Linked DNA regions of Anatilimnocola floriformis. The main gene of each other region encodes a partner of the protein of the gene in region 2 in a complex. Links are inferred from orthologs where the notes say so. Each region holds a gene or a part of one and is shown on either strand. Other genes may lie near its edges.

Region 1 (5,471 bases), on a different replicon or contig from region 2:
GCGCATCGTTGGGATGCGTGGGCAACGACGAGAACTTGCCGCGGGACAAATAGCCGCGCGAGTTCTGCTGCATGAACCCGAGCCACATCCGGTCGGGAGCGAAACCGAGAAACGTGGGCTCCATCGGATTAGTCCAAGCACCCAGCGGCGTGGCACTATTGAGCGGCGCCATGTGGAGCGAGAACGCCACGAAGCAAACCATCAGCCAGCCGCACCACAGAGCGAGGATGGAACGTCCCGCCATTTCGACGGGCAGAATGAACTTCACATGCGTCTTCGACAGGGCATCGGTGATGCCTCGGAACGCGCCGAAGAAAGCCAGGAACAATACCCACAGCGAAACCGCATCCAGAAAATACGTTCCCGAGGGGAAGTACGAATCGGCCAGTGCGGCCACCGGCTCGAAAAAGTTGGTAGCCATCAGCATGGCCAGAATCAAGCTGATGAGCGTGAGGGCATTGCTCCACAAGCCGTGCATCCACAACACGCCGGCAGTCAGCGCGAAGACGGTGAATAGGACTAATAACATGTACATGATTGGTTCAGCTTTGTAGCCACGCTCGCCAGAGCGTGGGATGAATCGAGCGTACCTGACCCACGCTCTGGCGAGCGTGGCTACAAATTCACTATTTCAAAACGCGTTGCACTTCAGGAATCGATGTAATGCCCAGCGCCACCAGCAAGATGGCTTCTTCTTGCAGCGAACGATTGCCTGCCTGACGAGCGACTTGCTTGATGACTTCCAGCTTCGGTTGCTGAACGAGCGCTTGCTTGACGCGATCGTCGAGCACCAGCATTTCGAAAATCGCCGTCCGGCCGAAGTAGCCAATGCCGCGGCACTTGGGGCAGGTGGGCGGAATTTCGTGCTTCTTCATCGTCGCCAGTTGTTCCGGCGTCGGCGGCTGATATTCGCGGTAGATCTTCTCGACGCGGCCCGGCGGAATGCCCAACTTTTGCGCCATGGCGGGTTCCAGCGGAATGGCTTGCTTGCAGCTGTCGCACAACTTGCGAATCAACCGCGTGAACAGCACCGCCTTCATCTGCTTGGCAAAGCCTGGCATCTCGGGCTTGAGCGCGAGCAATCGCAGCAGGGCATCGGGCGCATCTTTGCCGCGCAGGCTGACAATTCCCAGCCGGTTTTGATCTTCGGCTTGGATCACCAGAATATCGAGCACCGTGCCGCTCTTCACGTGCGGCACGCAGATCACTTCGGGTTGCTTGAGGAGGATTTTGGGCATCACTCCTTCGACCGTCTCACCGGCGGCCAGCACCGTTGGATTGACATTTTCGATATCGGGCTCTTTAGTCGCCGGATCGTCAATCGAGACAAAGTCGCGCAACAGCCGGTCGGTGGCTTTCAATGCGGCGACCCAGTAATTGGTCAAACCATCGCCGGGCATCGACGCAAAGGCCACGATGCCCGTGTTCCCCATGCCCAAGATTTCCTTGAGCTGATCGCGCTGCTTGTCGCGCATGCCGAGGTCTTCGAGCGAGCGAACCACCTTGGTGATGAGCAGGAACGTGACGATCGCTCGTTCGCCGGTCGGCGTGCCTTGCGTCGTGAGTTGCGTGTCGTACTTGCTGCCGCCGTATTCGACCTTGAGTTTGCCGTCCTGCTTGTTGCGGCGATCGGCGGGGTTGAGTCCCGCGACCTTCTTCAGCACGAAGAGCATGAGATCGCCCCAGGCGCGATTCATCGGCTCCTTGTCGTGAATCTTCGGCGAACCGTTGTGCCATACGCCGTCGACGTAGTACTTCACCGCCACGGCTTCGGCGGTGAAATCGAGCATCAGCTTTTCAGCTCGATTTTCGAGCGCGTCGGCGATCAGCTTTTTCGTCGGCACGTAACCGGTCGTTTGCCGCGCTTCGATCATGTTGGCCTGGTTCGCATTGGCATCTTTGCCAACCGCTTGCAGGTCGACCGCAGGGCCGAGTTCCCAGGGCTGCTTTTCCTCGACCGGCCCTTTATTGCCACGGCCGATGTTCTGCAGCGTCCGCTTCAAGTGATCGGGCGTGAGCACCTTGCGCTCGTTGGTCACCTTCTGATTGCGCAGCACAATGTAAGTAATCAGCGGCGCGAGATAAGCCGTTAAAATCAGGAAATATCCGACCAGAAAGATCGGGATGAGCATCGAGACGATGAACACACCCAAAAATGTGAACACCGCGATCGGGTTCCAAACTTCGGCGGGCATGCCGATGCTCTTGCCGAGCTCGTGCGTATCGCGACCCATCCAGTCGGTCGTAAAGGCCCACATAAAAAACGTGATCAGCAGGAACACGACCTTCCAAATGGCCAGGTTGAAACCAGGACCACGGTTGAGTTCGTGCGGACCTGGCAGGCCGGTCACATATTCGGGCGGTTGCGCGTGCGCGAGGCCGACGCCAATCAACACGATCAGCGCAGCTCCGGCACAGGGCAGAGCGCGGGACATCAAGGTGCGAATCATTAAATAATCCCAGGCTGCGACACGTTAATGCCTTTGAGGGCCATCTTCAAAGCGTCCGGGTTGGGAGCCACTTCAAAGGCCGTCGGCCGGTCGATCAAGTTGTCGTCAATCAGTTGCTTCAAACTCATGGTGAAATCTTGCATGCCGTCGGCCGCACCAATGCGGATGGCATCGGCCAGCTTGTTGTCTTGCGACTCGAGCACGATCTTCTTGATGATCGCGTTGAAGAGCATGATCTCGCAGGTCGGCACGCGCGGCACGCCGGGCTTGATGCTTTTCAGCAACTTCTGCGCGACGATCCCCTTCATATTGAAGGCGATGGCCGAACGAATCGCTTTGTGCATCGCTTCGGGGAACAAGTCGAGAATACGACCGATGGTCGACGGAGCCGAGCTGGCGTGGATCGTTCCAAACACCAAGTGGCCCGTTTCGGCGGCGTGAATGGCCGTCATGAACGTTTCTTCATCACGCATTTCGCCCACGAGCATGATGTCGGGATCTTCGCGGACCGCGTGCTTCATGCCGATCTTGAAGTCCTTCACATCGAAGCCCACTTCGCGCTGATTGATCAGCGCCTTGTCTTCGGAAAAGATGAATTCGATCGGGTCCTCGAGCGTCAGAATGTGCACGCGCTCGCGGCGGTTGATGAAGTCCAACATCGATGCGATCGTCGTCGACTTACCAGAACCGGTCACGCCGGCGAGCAGCACCATCCCTTGATCGTAAAAGCACAATTGCTCGATCGACGGCGGCAGAAAGAGACCTTCGAAGTTCGGAATCTTGTTGCTAATACGACGCGCGACCATACCCATGCAGCCGTTCTGCTGCAGCAAGTTCACGCGGAACCGCCACCGCACGCCGTCGACATCGCAGCTGTGCGAAAAGTCGGCGCCGCCTTCATCGTCATAGATGCGACGATTGCGGTCGTTCATCATCGGCACGAGGAGCTTGGCCATTTCGATCCGCTCGATATTCGGATGATTCAGCGGCCGCAGTTCGTTGCGAACACGGATCATCGGCGGCCGACCGACCTTCATGTGCAAGTCGGAGCCCTCGAACTTGACCAGCGCGCGAAAGAACTTGTCGACTTCGAGATCATGCGTCTCGACCGACATTTTTTTGATCAGGTCATCGATCGACGGTGCGGCAGCCGGTGGACCGGAAGGTGCGGGCGTTGGTGAATGGCTCATTTCGAATATCCTCTCTGTTCTGTTCGTTCCGAAGCCTGGCGTTCGCCAAGTCCGTCGTAGCCTGCTACAACCTCACCGGCACTCCGCGCCCGGCCATGATTTCTTTTGTCTGACGAATCGTGTACTCACCGAAGTGGAAGATGCTCGCCGCGAGCGCCGCATCGGCCCGGCCGATGGTGATGGCATCGGCGAGGTGCTCGGGCTTACCCGCGCCGCCGCTGGCCACGACGGGAATCGACACCGCATCGCTCACGGCCCGCGTAATTTCCAAATCGTAGCCGTCCTTAGTGCCGTCGCAATCCATGCTGGTCAGAACGATCTCGCCGGCGCCAAGCGCTTCAACTTCTTTGGCCCACGCGACCGCTTCGAGCCCCGTGGGAGTGCGGCCGCCGTTGATGTGGACTTCCCAGATGCAATCGGAAGCAGGGAGGCGAGAGGCGGGAGACGCGAGGTGAGGGCCTGCATTTCCCCCGTCTCTCGACTCTCGTCTCTCGACTCCTGGCCGCGGCACGCGCTTCGGGTCGATGTTGACCACAATGCACTGATTGCCAAACCGCTTGGCCGCGGCCCGGACAAACTCCGGGTCCTTGCAAGCTGCCGAGTTGATCGAGACCTTATCACTGCCGGCGTTGAGCAGGGCGCGAATGTCTTCCAGCGTGCGAATGCCGCCGCCAACGGTTAGCGGCATGAAGACTTGTTCTGCCGTCCGGCGAACGACATCGAGCATGATGCCGCGCTCTTCATGGCTGGCCGTGATATCGAGGAAGACGAGCTCATCGGCGCCTTCTTGTTCGTAACGGCGGGCCACTTCGACGGGATCGCCGGCGTCGCGCAGCTGCAGGAAGTTCGTTCCCTTTACGACCCGGCCAAGCTTGACATCAAGACAGGGAATGACACGTTTAGCGAGCATGCACGATCGGCTGACTGTAGATTAGCTGGCGAAAAGTGAGCCGCGAGCACTGCCGACAAAGACCCAGGCAGAATCTGGCTCAAAAACCTACTCTAAACACTGACATGGCAAGGGTCAACGCAATGACTCGCGCTGGGCTCCGCGGGTTCGCCGTTTTCCTCGCTGCACACCGGCGGTCACACGCTAACGTAATCTTCAGCTTGGCTCCGCTCTGCCCGACGAACGCTGTGGAGTGCCTGGACAACGACAAGCACTTTTAGCCGCCCGCCGCCTGCTCCCATGGCCTGCGGTCGGCCGCTATCATGACTTCCAGCTTCGCGCTCGGGTTCTTTAACTCCAGGATCCTGGAAGGAAATAACAACATGTCGTTCGACCCCAACAGCCCCAATCCCTACGCTGCTTCGTCGACGCAGCCCACCACTCCGAAAAAATCGAACACGCTGCTGTATGTGCTCCTGGGCGTGGGCGGCGTTTTACTTCTGAGCTGTGCAGGCTGCATCGGACTCGGCGTGTATGGCTTTGGCCAGATCGGCAATGTTCTCACCCCAAAGATCCAGCCGCAATTGCAAGCCGACCCGGTCGTGCAAGAGCACATCGGGAACATGACCCAATGTGAGTGGACGATCACGGGCCTGGTTCAGGAAGTGGAAAAGAACAAGGCCCGCCACGCCGGTCGTGATTCGGCGTTCAAAGTGAAGGGGGACAAAGGCGAAGGCTTGGTCGTCGGCAAGTTGGAGCCAAACGGAGAAAATCCACGGCTCATAAATGCCGAGCTGGTTTTACCCAACGGCGAGTTCCACAAGCTATCTCAGTGAGTTTTTAGGGCCGACTTTTATCACGTTCTTTGCTAACCATCTTTGCTTAACCTCCCATGCTCGGCGCCACGCTCGACCTTCCCGCGTATCTCGAACGTCTCCAAAC
Region 2 (8,180 bases):
AGAAACTCATGGCCGAGACCAGCACCGTGGCTCGCGCCTTCGATCAGCCCGGGAATATCGGCCATCACAAAGTGCCGATCGAAGCTGACCTGCACCATGCCGAGGTTGGGAAACTTCGTGGTGAACGGATAATCGGCAATCGCGGGCCGGGCCTTCGTCAGGCGACTCAGGAGCGTGCTCTTACCGGCGTTCGGCATGCCGATGATGCCGACATCGGCGATCACCTTCAGCTCGAGCAGCAGCTCGCGTTTTTCGCCTTCGCCGCCGGGCGTATGATCGCGCGGAGCGCGATTGGTCGAGGTCTTGAACCGCGTGTTTCCTTTGCCGGCTTCACCGCCGCGGGCCGCGATGATGGTGTCGCCATCGGTCGTCATGTCGCGAATGATGAAGTCGTTCTTGGCGTCGATGATCAGGGTGCCGGTCGGCACTTCCAGGATCATGTCGTGGCCGTCTTTGCCCGCTTTGTTCGAGCCGCTGCCGTGGGCGCCACTCGGGGCCTTCCAAAACTTCTGGTGCGAAAACCCCGAGAGGTTATTCACGCCGTCCTTGGCCACAATGATGATGCTGCCACCCTTGCCGCCATCGCCACCGTCGGGACCACCCTTCGGGACGTACTTCTCGCGGCGAAAGCTCATGCAGCCGTTGCCGCCCTTGCCGGCTTGGATTTCAATCTGAACGCGGTCGACAAACATAACTCACTCACTCGTTTACTTTCTCAGCCGAACCGTCATCCAGCTAAAATCTACTTGCAACTATCTCCTCTCGACTTTCGTGGTTCACCAGTGAAAGTCGAGAGGAGAAAATAGTGAGTAGAGGATTTTGGACACCCCAAAAAACAAAGGCCCGCGCTAGCGCGAGCCTTCCATGCTTCACTATCAGAGACCGACGTGACGAACGTTAGTTCGTGGCGACGTCGACGTTGATGCGCCGGCTGTCTTGATCGAACTTGACCACGCCTTCGACGAGAGCGAACAGCGTGTAGTCCTTGCCCTGGCCGACGTTGCGACCGGCGCGGAACACCGTGCCGCACTGACGAACGAGAATATTACCAGCAATTACCTTTTCGCCGCCGAACTTCTTCACACCGCGCATTTGCGGATTCGAATCGCGACCGTTGCTGGTAGAGCCTTGACCCTTCTTATGTGCCATGACGAAAATCCTGCGACGTAAACCGTTAAACTGCTAAGAGATAGGCCGACCAGTGACTAGCCACGCAGATCGTGACAACGGCACTAAAAGCCGGGGAATCCAAGAGTTTACCGGACCGACGCTCCGTGATCAAGGCGCTTTTGAGCCCAAAAGAGGCCGATAGATCCATTCCGAGTCGAGTCGCTCGTTGGCTTTGAACAGGCCAAACACCTTAGCTTGCTCGGCGGCATCGGCATCGATCCGCATGCCGTAGCGAACTTCCCCTTCGTTCTCGGCGATGGCATCGCCAGGCCGCCAAAAGTTCAGCCGCAGCGTCTTCAGGCTCGTCTGGCGAGCACTGCCGGGGACATCGCCGGCCTTGAACTTGCCGGCTGGATCTTCGTATTGATAGGCGTTCGTCAGTCCTTGAATGTAGATGCTGAAGTAATCGGTCCGCGGATCGACATCTTCCCACATCACGACGCCCCACACGCTCTTGTCCGAATCGGGCGTGCTGACGGGAATGGCCACTTCGGTGATCGACTGCGAATCGTACAGCGGCGTCTTGTTGTCGCCGGGAAACTCGCGGGCCCGAATCGGCCCCATCGCGGCGGGAATGACCCGATCGAGATATTGCTTGTTGAACTCGACCGCATCGAGCACAAAGTGCGGAAAGAACCGCAACTCGTCGGTTTCCTTACCGAGCACATTGATCGTGTTCGTCGTTTCCTTTCCTTCCACTTCATGTGGGCGGTTGAATTTAGGTTCGAGTGGCTTCTTAGCCGGCTTCCAATGTCCGCCGTTGTTCTTCACCTTATAAACCATGTACCAAATCAGCTTCTTCTGAATCTTGCCGTTGGCTTGGGGCATTTCGACTTCGACCATGCGGAACGGCTTGAACGAGAACTCGAGGTTCCAAATCGTTCGCCGCAGAATGCTGACCTTGGCCCGTTCAAAAGCGGTGTTGCTCTTGGGGCTTAGATTGGGCTTGTAGTCGAGATCGGGAATCGCGAGCACTTCGACGAGTGGCCGCGGCCCGCTGAACATTTCGACGTCTTCGGGGGCCGGCGGAATGGTCGTGAGCACGCCCGGCGCAAGACGCCGCTGCTGAGCCAGCGCAGGAACCTGCAGCAACGCGATTCCCAGCACGAGAAATGCCAGGCAAGCCAAGGCAAAGCGAAGGTTTTTCATAGGGACCATCGACGACATTCCGCCAGAAACAAAAATGCAGCCGTTTAGTATAGTTCCCGCCTGGGCGAACTCCTAGCAAACGCCATTTTTCGAACCGTGGGCAACTCAACGATTCGTCGCGCCACCGCCTGCCTATTCCCGATATTCGCTACGACCCTCCGGCCGGGTTCATGGCGACCTCAGCCCAACCGCCAAAATTCCGCCCAACTCCGATAAATCTCCTGCCCCACCGCCGTGCGGAAGATCGTCTCGCCGTAACACTTGTCCGCCGGCAGGTGATCCCAATTGGTGCGGAACTCCCGCAGGGTCACGCTGCTGTTGGCCACCAGTCGTTGCCATTGCTGCGGATCGCCAGAGTCGCCGGTCGGGACGCCGGTTTCGGTCGGACGTTCCAGATCGGCCAAGACGCCCAGCGGATGGAGCGGCCACAGCGCGTCGGCTTCGACGCAGGCCAGCGCCAACCGGTCGTCACTCAAGGGCCAAGGCTGACCAAGTTTCCACGCGTCATGCCGGGCGATCAAATCTGCACACCGCTCGATCTCGGTGGCATTCAAAAGTGGCTGACCGCCAGAAGTCACCGTGGGCAAAACCTCGCGCGCATTCGCCGCTCCTTCGGCCATGTGCCGTTCGCGCTGTTGGGCTTTGAGTCCCAGCAGCCGCACACGACTTGCTTCATCGGCTGCGGCGCGAATCTCAAGTTCAGTGATGCGATGAATGAACGCAGCGTCGTGAAAGAACACGAACGCAATGCCCGCGCGCTTGTCCGTCGTCGTCAGCGGTTCCCCTGCAGCGATGCGGAGAAAATTGTCGAGCACCACAAATTCGTGCTCTTGGCGATTATCTTCCGCTGTGCGCTGACCAATCCAGCCGCGCCACGCCGCGTCGGCAACCGCGAGCACAACGGCCGAAAGTTCCTGCCGTTCCTGCTCGCTGCCAACATGTTGCAGCGAGCTTTGCAACATCTGCTGCAATCGCGCCGGAATTGCCGTGCTCGTCATTTAAACTGCCGCCGCAACTGGCAACGCGGCAAAATTCTTCAGCAATTTCAGTCCGTCGGCTTGGCTCTTTTCCGGGTGAAACTGCGTGGCAAAGAGATTGTCCTTCCACACCGCAGCGCAGAACGGACCGCCGTAATCGGCTTCGATGGCGACGATGTTGCGATCTTCGGGCGCCACGTAGTACGAGTGGACGAAGTAGAAAAACGTGTCCTGAGCCGTTTCGCTCAGCACCGGCGCGGGCTGCAAGATGCGGCCTTTGTTCCAGCCCATGTGCGGCACTTTGAATTCGTGCGGCAGATCGAATCGCTGCACCTTGCCGCGAAGAATGCCGAGCCCTTCGTGCTCACCACCCTCGTAGCCCACATCAAAGAGCATCTGCAAACCAAGGCAAATGCCCAAAAACGGCTGATTCGCGGCAACGGCGTCGCGAATGAGCGGCACAAAGTCGCGGCGGCGGAGCTCGGCAATCGCATCGCCAAACGCGCCAACGCCGGGAAGGACGATTTTGTCGGCCGGGCCAATTTGCCGCGGATCGGCGACGATTTCGGCAGCGACGCCGACGCGTTCAAAGCCCTTCTGCACGCTCCGCAAATTCCCCATCTGGTAATCGATGATGGCCACGCGGCTCATGCGAAGCTTTCTTTGTTAGTGCCGAAACATTGCGAGCCACGGCGCGACTCGCTTACCGACAAATTTTACTCGCGCGCAGATTGGCTGCAACCTTGGGACACTTCGCTCGCTCGCCAGGTTCGCCGCCGTAGCTGCGATTTATGCGAGTGCAAACGGCAACTAAGCCACACTGCGATTTTGAATGCGAACCAACTGCGTGCGGGCGGCATTCCGAACGTTTTCGGGAATGTCGGTCATCGCGGTCAACTGCTTGAGATCGGCGACAGCTTGCGTGTCGTCCTTGCGAGAAGAATGAGCCAGGGCGCGATTGAAAAGGGCCCGGGCTTTCGTTTCGCTGCTGGCCGTCGTCGAGCGCATTAGCTCGGTGTAGAGTTTGATCGCTTCCTCAGGCTGCTTTTCGTTGGCCAGGGTCATGGCCTTGCTCATGAGATTTTCGTCGCGACCGGCGCGGCTGAACCAATTCTGGAGTCGCTTCAAGAATTCCATGGTTCACCGCGCAGTACGAAAGCCTCGGGTCAGCCAAAGTTACTCGGGGCGGCGCACTTCGTAGCGCGTCATGTTGTTCAGCTTTTGCGGCAGTTCCTTCACCAGGCAAGTCCGACGGCACTCGGCGATCGATTCGGGATATTCGACCCACGCACCGCCGTGAAAGTGAAAGGTCTTCTTCGCGGAGTCTTCGGCGATGATGATGGCCTTGCCGTAAACCGTGGGAGCCACGGGCTCAGACGGAATGATGGAAGCCAGTGAATGTCGGCGAGTGTCGGACGGTGGGCGAGTCGCCTGTTGTCGTTTATTCGGCTGCGGAGCGCGTCTTTTTTGGGGCATAGTTACTTTCGGAGCGCGAAAGAAGAAGAGAACGCAGCCAGGGCTGCGTTCTCGGTTATCAAAACGTGTTTATCGTCGACCGAAGTCGAGTATTGATCGTCGACCGTAGTCGATGTCGACAGCAGTCGATTTAGTAACGACGACCGCCGCCGCCACCACCGTAGCCGCCGCCACCGCCGCCACCACCACCGTAGCCGCCGCCACCGCCACCGCGACCACCACGGCCGCCGCCGCCACCACCGTAACCACCACCGCCGCCGCCACTGCGTTCTTCACGCGGGCGAGCTTCGTTGACGGTCAACGAACGTCCATCGACGTCCTTCGAGTTGAGGCCGTTGATCGCAGCCTGGGCCTGGCTGTTATCCGACATTTCGACGAAGCCGAAACCCTTGCTGCGACCGGTGTCGCGATCCATGACCACTTGGGCGCTCTTCACCTGACCGAATTCGCTGAACAGTTGTTCGAGCGATTCATTGGTGGTGCTGTAGCTGAGATTACCGACATACAAACGCATTGCCACAATACAATTCCTGCAAACCTAACGAGGGCCCTTCGAAGTGCTTTCTGGGCCAAAAGAAAGAGAACCAGCGTGGTGGTCCGCCAAGTGGGAAGGGCGAAGCAAGGGGCGGCGAACAAGGACAGAAAATGGCCCGCAGCGCTTTGGTCGTCAGACCGACTACCCCGTTTGTAGCAGCCCCGGAAGCCGCTGCCCAGCACAATTGCCATTTCCCAGGACCGATTTCGGGAATAATTCGCCGCAAACTCATTTGCAAGTTGTGCTGTCAGCCTGGGTGAGGGAGACTGAAGTCATCATTCCAGATGTCAAACGCCGCAAAAATTCGGTTTTCGGCGCTACATTTCGCAACCTCTTGGCTTGGAAGACTAAGAACCGCCTGGCATTGACTGGTCTTCGCCACGCCATGCCGCGCAGCTCACTCAGAGCGTGCCCATTCACACAGCCCCTTGAAGTCCTGGCGCCGCGCCGAACTCGCTGCCGCCGATCGGGAGAACTGTTGTGAGTGAGAAAAAGCCAACGCCTGTCTTTCGCGCCCTGATCCCCAATCTGTGCCCCGTCTGCGGCAAAGCTTCGTACAGCAAATCGGGCGAACATCCGCAATGCTCGCAACAACGGGCCGACGGCGTGTTCAAGGCGAAGTATAAGTTGCCGAAGTAACTCGCCCCGTTTCTTTGTATCCTGTGTAGGTCAGGCACTTCAGTGCCAGACAAATGCGTTCCCGCGCCTTCGCGCTCACACACCCGCATTCGTCCGGCACTGCACTGCCGACCTACTCATTCATGCAACCCCGCATCTCTGCTTTCCCCAAGTGCTATCTCGAACAAATCGCCGGCCCGCAGCCGACGATGACGGTCTTTGAATGGATCGAGCAATCGCGGCAACTCGATGCCGACGGCCTCGAGATGTACGACGGCTTTTTCCGCAGCCTCGAGCCCGCCTATCTCGACTCCGTCGGCGCTGCCATCGAAGCCACCGGCCGACGAATGCCGATGCTCTGCTGCTCGCCCGACTTCACCAATCCTGATGCGGACGCGCGAAAACGGGCCGTCGACAAACATATCCAACTGATCGAAGTAACGAAACGCCTTGGCGGTGCCGGCGCTGTTTGTCGCGTGCTGAGCGGCCAGCGCTATCCCGAGGTCGCCCGCCAACAAGGAATCGGCTGGGTCGTCGAATGCATCGAGCAGTTGATTCCCATCGCCCGTGAACACGACGTGATTCTCGGCATCGAGAACCATTACAAAGACGGCTTTTGGAAGTATCCCGAATTCGCGCAGAAGCAGGACGTCTTCCTCGAACTCGTCTCCGCGATCTCCGAGCGCAAGCACTTCGGCGTGCAGTACGACCCGTCGAACGCCATCGTCGCCGGCGATGACCCGCTCGACCTGCTGCGGCACATCGCCGACCGCGTCGTCAGCATGCACGCCAGCGATCGCTTCCTCGCCGAGGGCACGACCCTCGCCGAGCTGAAGCAAAACGACGGCACACTCGGCTACTCGCCGAACCTCCGCCACGGCGTGACTGGCCGCGGCTTGAACGACTACGACACGATCTTCCGCATTCTCGCCCAACACCATTACACCGGCTGGATCAGCATCGAAGACGGCATGAACGGCATGGGTGAAATGGCCGAGTCGCTGGCCTTCCTACGCCGCAAAATCGCCGAGCATTTTGCTTAACTGTAGTCCCGCCTTCAGGCGACGTCTCTTCCTCACTCCCTCTCCTCAGTACTCCGGGGAGAGGGCCGGGGTGAGGGGCTAACCCGCAACTAGACTTCTCCTGCGCAAAGTTACGTCAACCCAAATCGACCTAACTCCCTCTCTCCATTCCCATCGCCCGCCCGCCAACTACCCACAATTCACCTCGGCATCAACCACCAACCCCCTCATTCCAAGGGGCTCTTTTATAACAGGGAATGCAATTTCCAAAACGCTCCCCAACGACTTTCCAGACAACAGCTTGCGACGATTTGTGGCTGCAATATCACACTCAAGATATAACGAAATATCACCCCCGCGATTTCGGTCCAACCCGCCGCGCTAACGCCCGCCCCTTCAAACCTCGCCGCGCGACTTACGTCAAACGCCCAACGCGTTTCCCAACCACCAAGATGCCAAAGAACGCCCGCTAAAACTCTTCCCACCGCGCAGCAGCCACCCACCCACGCTCAGTCTGAACCCCAAGCGTGCTGCCAAATTGCTCTCCACATTAGACTCAATGTCGTTGACAACTCTGGTCAATATTTGTGGTTATTTGTAACCATTCACGCTGGCGTGAATGGCTACGGTTATTTCCGAAAACCCACACCGATCTTGCAGCACCGCAGATTTGGAACTTGTCTGTCCATTCGGAAACTGAATGCGAGTGCCTGACGACTGATCCAATCCATACTCCGATTCATTCGAATTGCTTTACTGCTACAACATTGAAAGCGTTCCGCACGACCTCCCTCCAAGGTTGCCATGTCTACCCCTCTCGACATTACCGGCGGCGACATCGCGCTTCTCAACGATTCTGATTTCCGAGTACTCGTTCGCGGTCTCTGTGAGGCGGACTTACGCATAGCTGGCCATTCATTGCTGGGAGTTGACACCGGCGGCAATCAAAATGCAGGCGACGGTGGACTAGATGTCGTTGTAACGCTCAATCACGAACCGCCGGCAAACAGCTTCATTCCTAGGAGGAACACTGGAATCCAGGTCAAGACTTCTCCGATGCCAAAGGGGAAAATCACGGCAGAAATGCGGCCTAAAAATGTGTTGCGAGAGGAGATCAAGGAGCTGGTCGCAAAGAACGGCGCATATGTCATTGCCTGCTCAAAAGACTCGCTTAGTCAGACAATGCTGAAGCAACGACTTGGTGCGATGAAAACTGCACTTGGACGAGCCAAA

Evidence for each region. The genes of interacting proteins can lie anywhere in the genome.
Region 1: the proteins of hisH (region 2) and hisF are in contact, whole or in part, in a crystal structure (PDB 6RU0), measured with the Thermotoga maritima proteins. The link is inferred for Anatilimnocola floriformis from one-to-one orthologs. Residues at the interface, in WP_004080484.1 of Thermotoga maritima: Asn15, Arg18, Arg22, Arg117, Leu118, Pro119, His120, Met121, Gly122, Trp123, Asn124, Asn134, Gly135, Tyr136, Tyr138, Val140, Tyr158, Glu180, Lys181, Ser182, Ser183, Lys184, Ile185; in WP_004080486.1 of Thermotoga maritima: Met1, Leu2, Ala3, Arg5, Ser40, Glu41, Asp45, Glu46, Ala70, Glu71, Ile73, Asp74, Ile75, Pro76, Phe77, Asp98, Lys99, Ser122, Gln123, Glu161, Thr195, Leu196, Asn247, Arg249, Glu251.

The regions. Positions count from the first base shown.
Region 1 is NZ_JAMLFW010000002.1:280,930-286,400, forward strand. What follows is about bases 2,628-5,471. They hold hisF (imidazole glycerol phosphate synthase subunit HisF), read right to left. Parts: upstream 4,551-5,471; coding sequence 3,705-4,550; downstream 2,628-3,704. Other genes in these bases: M9Q49_RS25855 (type IV pilus twitching motility protein PilT), read right to left, coding at 2,628-3,640; M9Q49_RS25865 (hypothetical protein), read left to right, coding at 4,913-5,365; M9Q49_RS25870 (SIS domain-containing protein), read left to right, coding at 5,422-5,471. In the rest of the region: M9Q49_RS25845 (hypothetical protein), read right to left, coding at 1-535; M9Q49_RS25850 (ATPase, T2SS/T4P/T4SS family), read right to left, coding at 627-2,450; more of M9Q49_RS25855, read right to left, coding at 2,450-2,627.
Region 2 is NZ_JAMLFW010000001.1:6,190,978-6,199,157, forward strand. Bases 2,133-5,058 are described here. They hold hisH (imidazole glycerol phosphate synthase subunit HisH), read right to left. Parts: upstream 3,948-5,058; coding sequence 3,318-3,947; downstream 2,133-3,317. Other genes in these bases: M9Q49_RS24560 (hypothetical protein), read right to left, coding at 2,133-2,319; M9Q49_RS24565 (hypothetical protein), read right to left, coding at 2,499-3,317; M9Q49_RS24575 (hypothetical protein), read right to left, coding at 4,107-4,433; M9Q49_RS24580 (hypothetical protein), read right to left, coding at 4,473-4,664; M9Q49_RS35545 (RNA recognition motif domain-containing protein), read right to left, coding at 4,903-5,058. Outside these bases: rpmA (50S ribosomal protein L27), read right to left, coding at 898-1,149; more of M9Q49_RS24560, read right to left, coding at 1,279-2,132; more of M9Q49_RS35545, read right to left, coding at 5,059-5,286; M9Q49_RS24590 (hypothetical protein), read left to right, coding at 5,788-5,946; M9Q49_RS24595 (sugar phosphate isomerase/epimerase family protein), read left to right, coding at 6,000-6,968; M9Q49_RS24600 (hypothetical protein), read left to right, coding at 7,752-8,180. UniProt on the Escherichia coli protein: IGPS catalyzes the conversion of PRFAR and glutamine to IGP, AICAR and glutamate. The HisH subunit catalyzes the hydrolysis of glutamine to glutamate and ammonia as part of the synthesis of IGP and AICAR.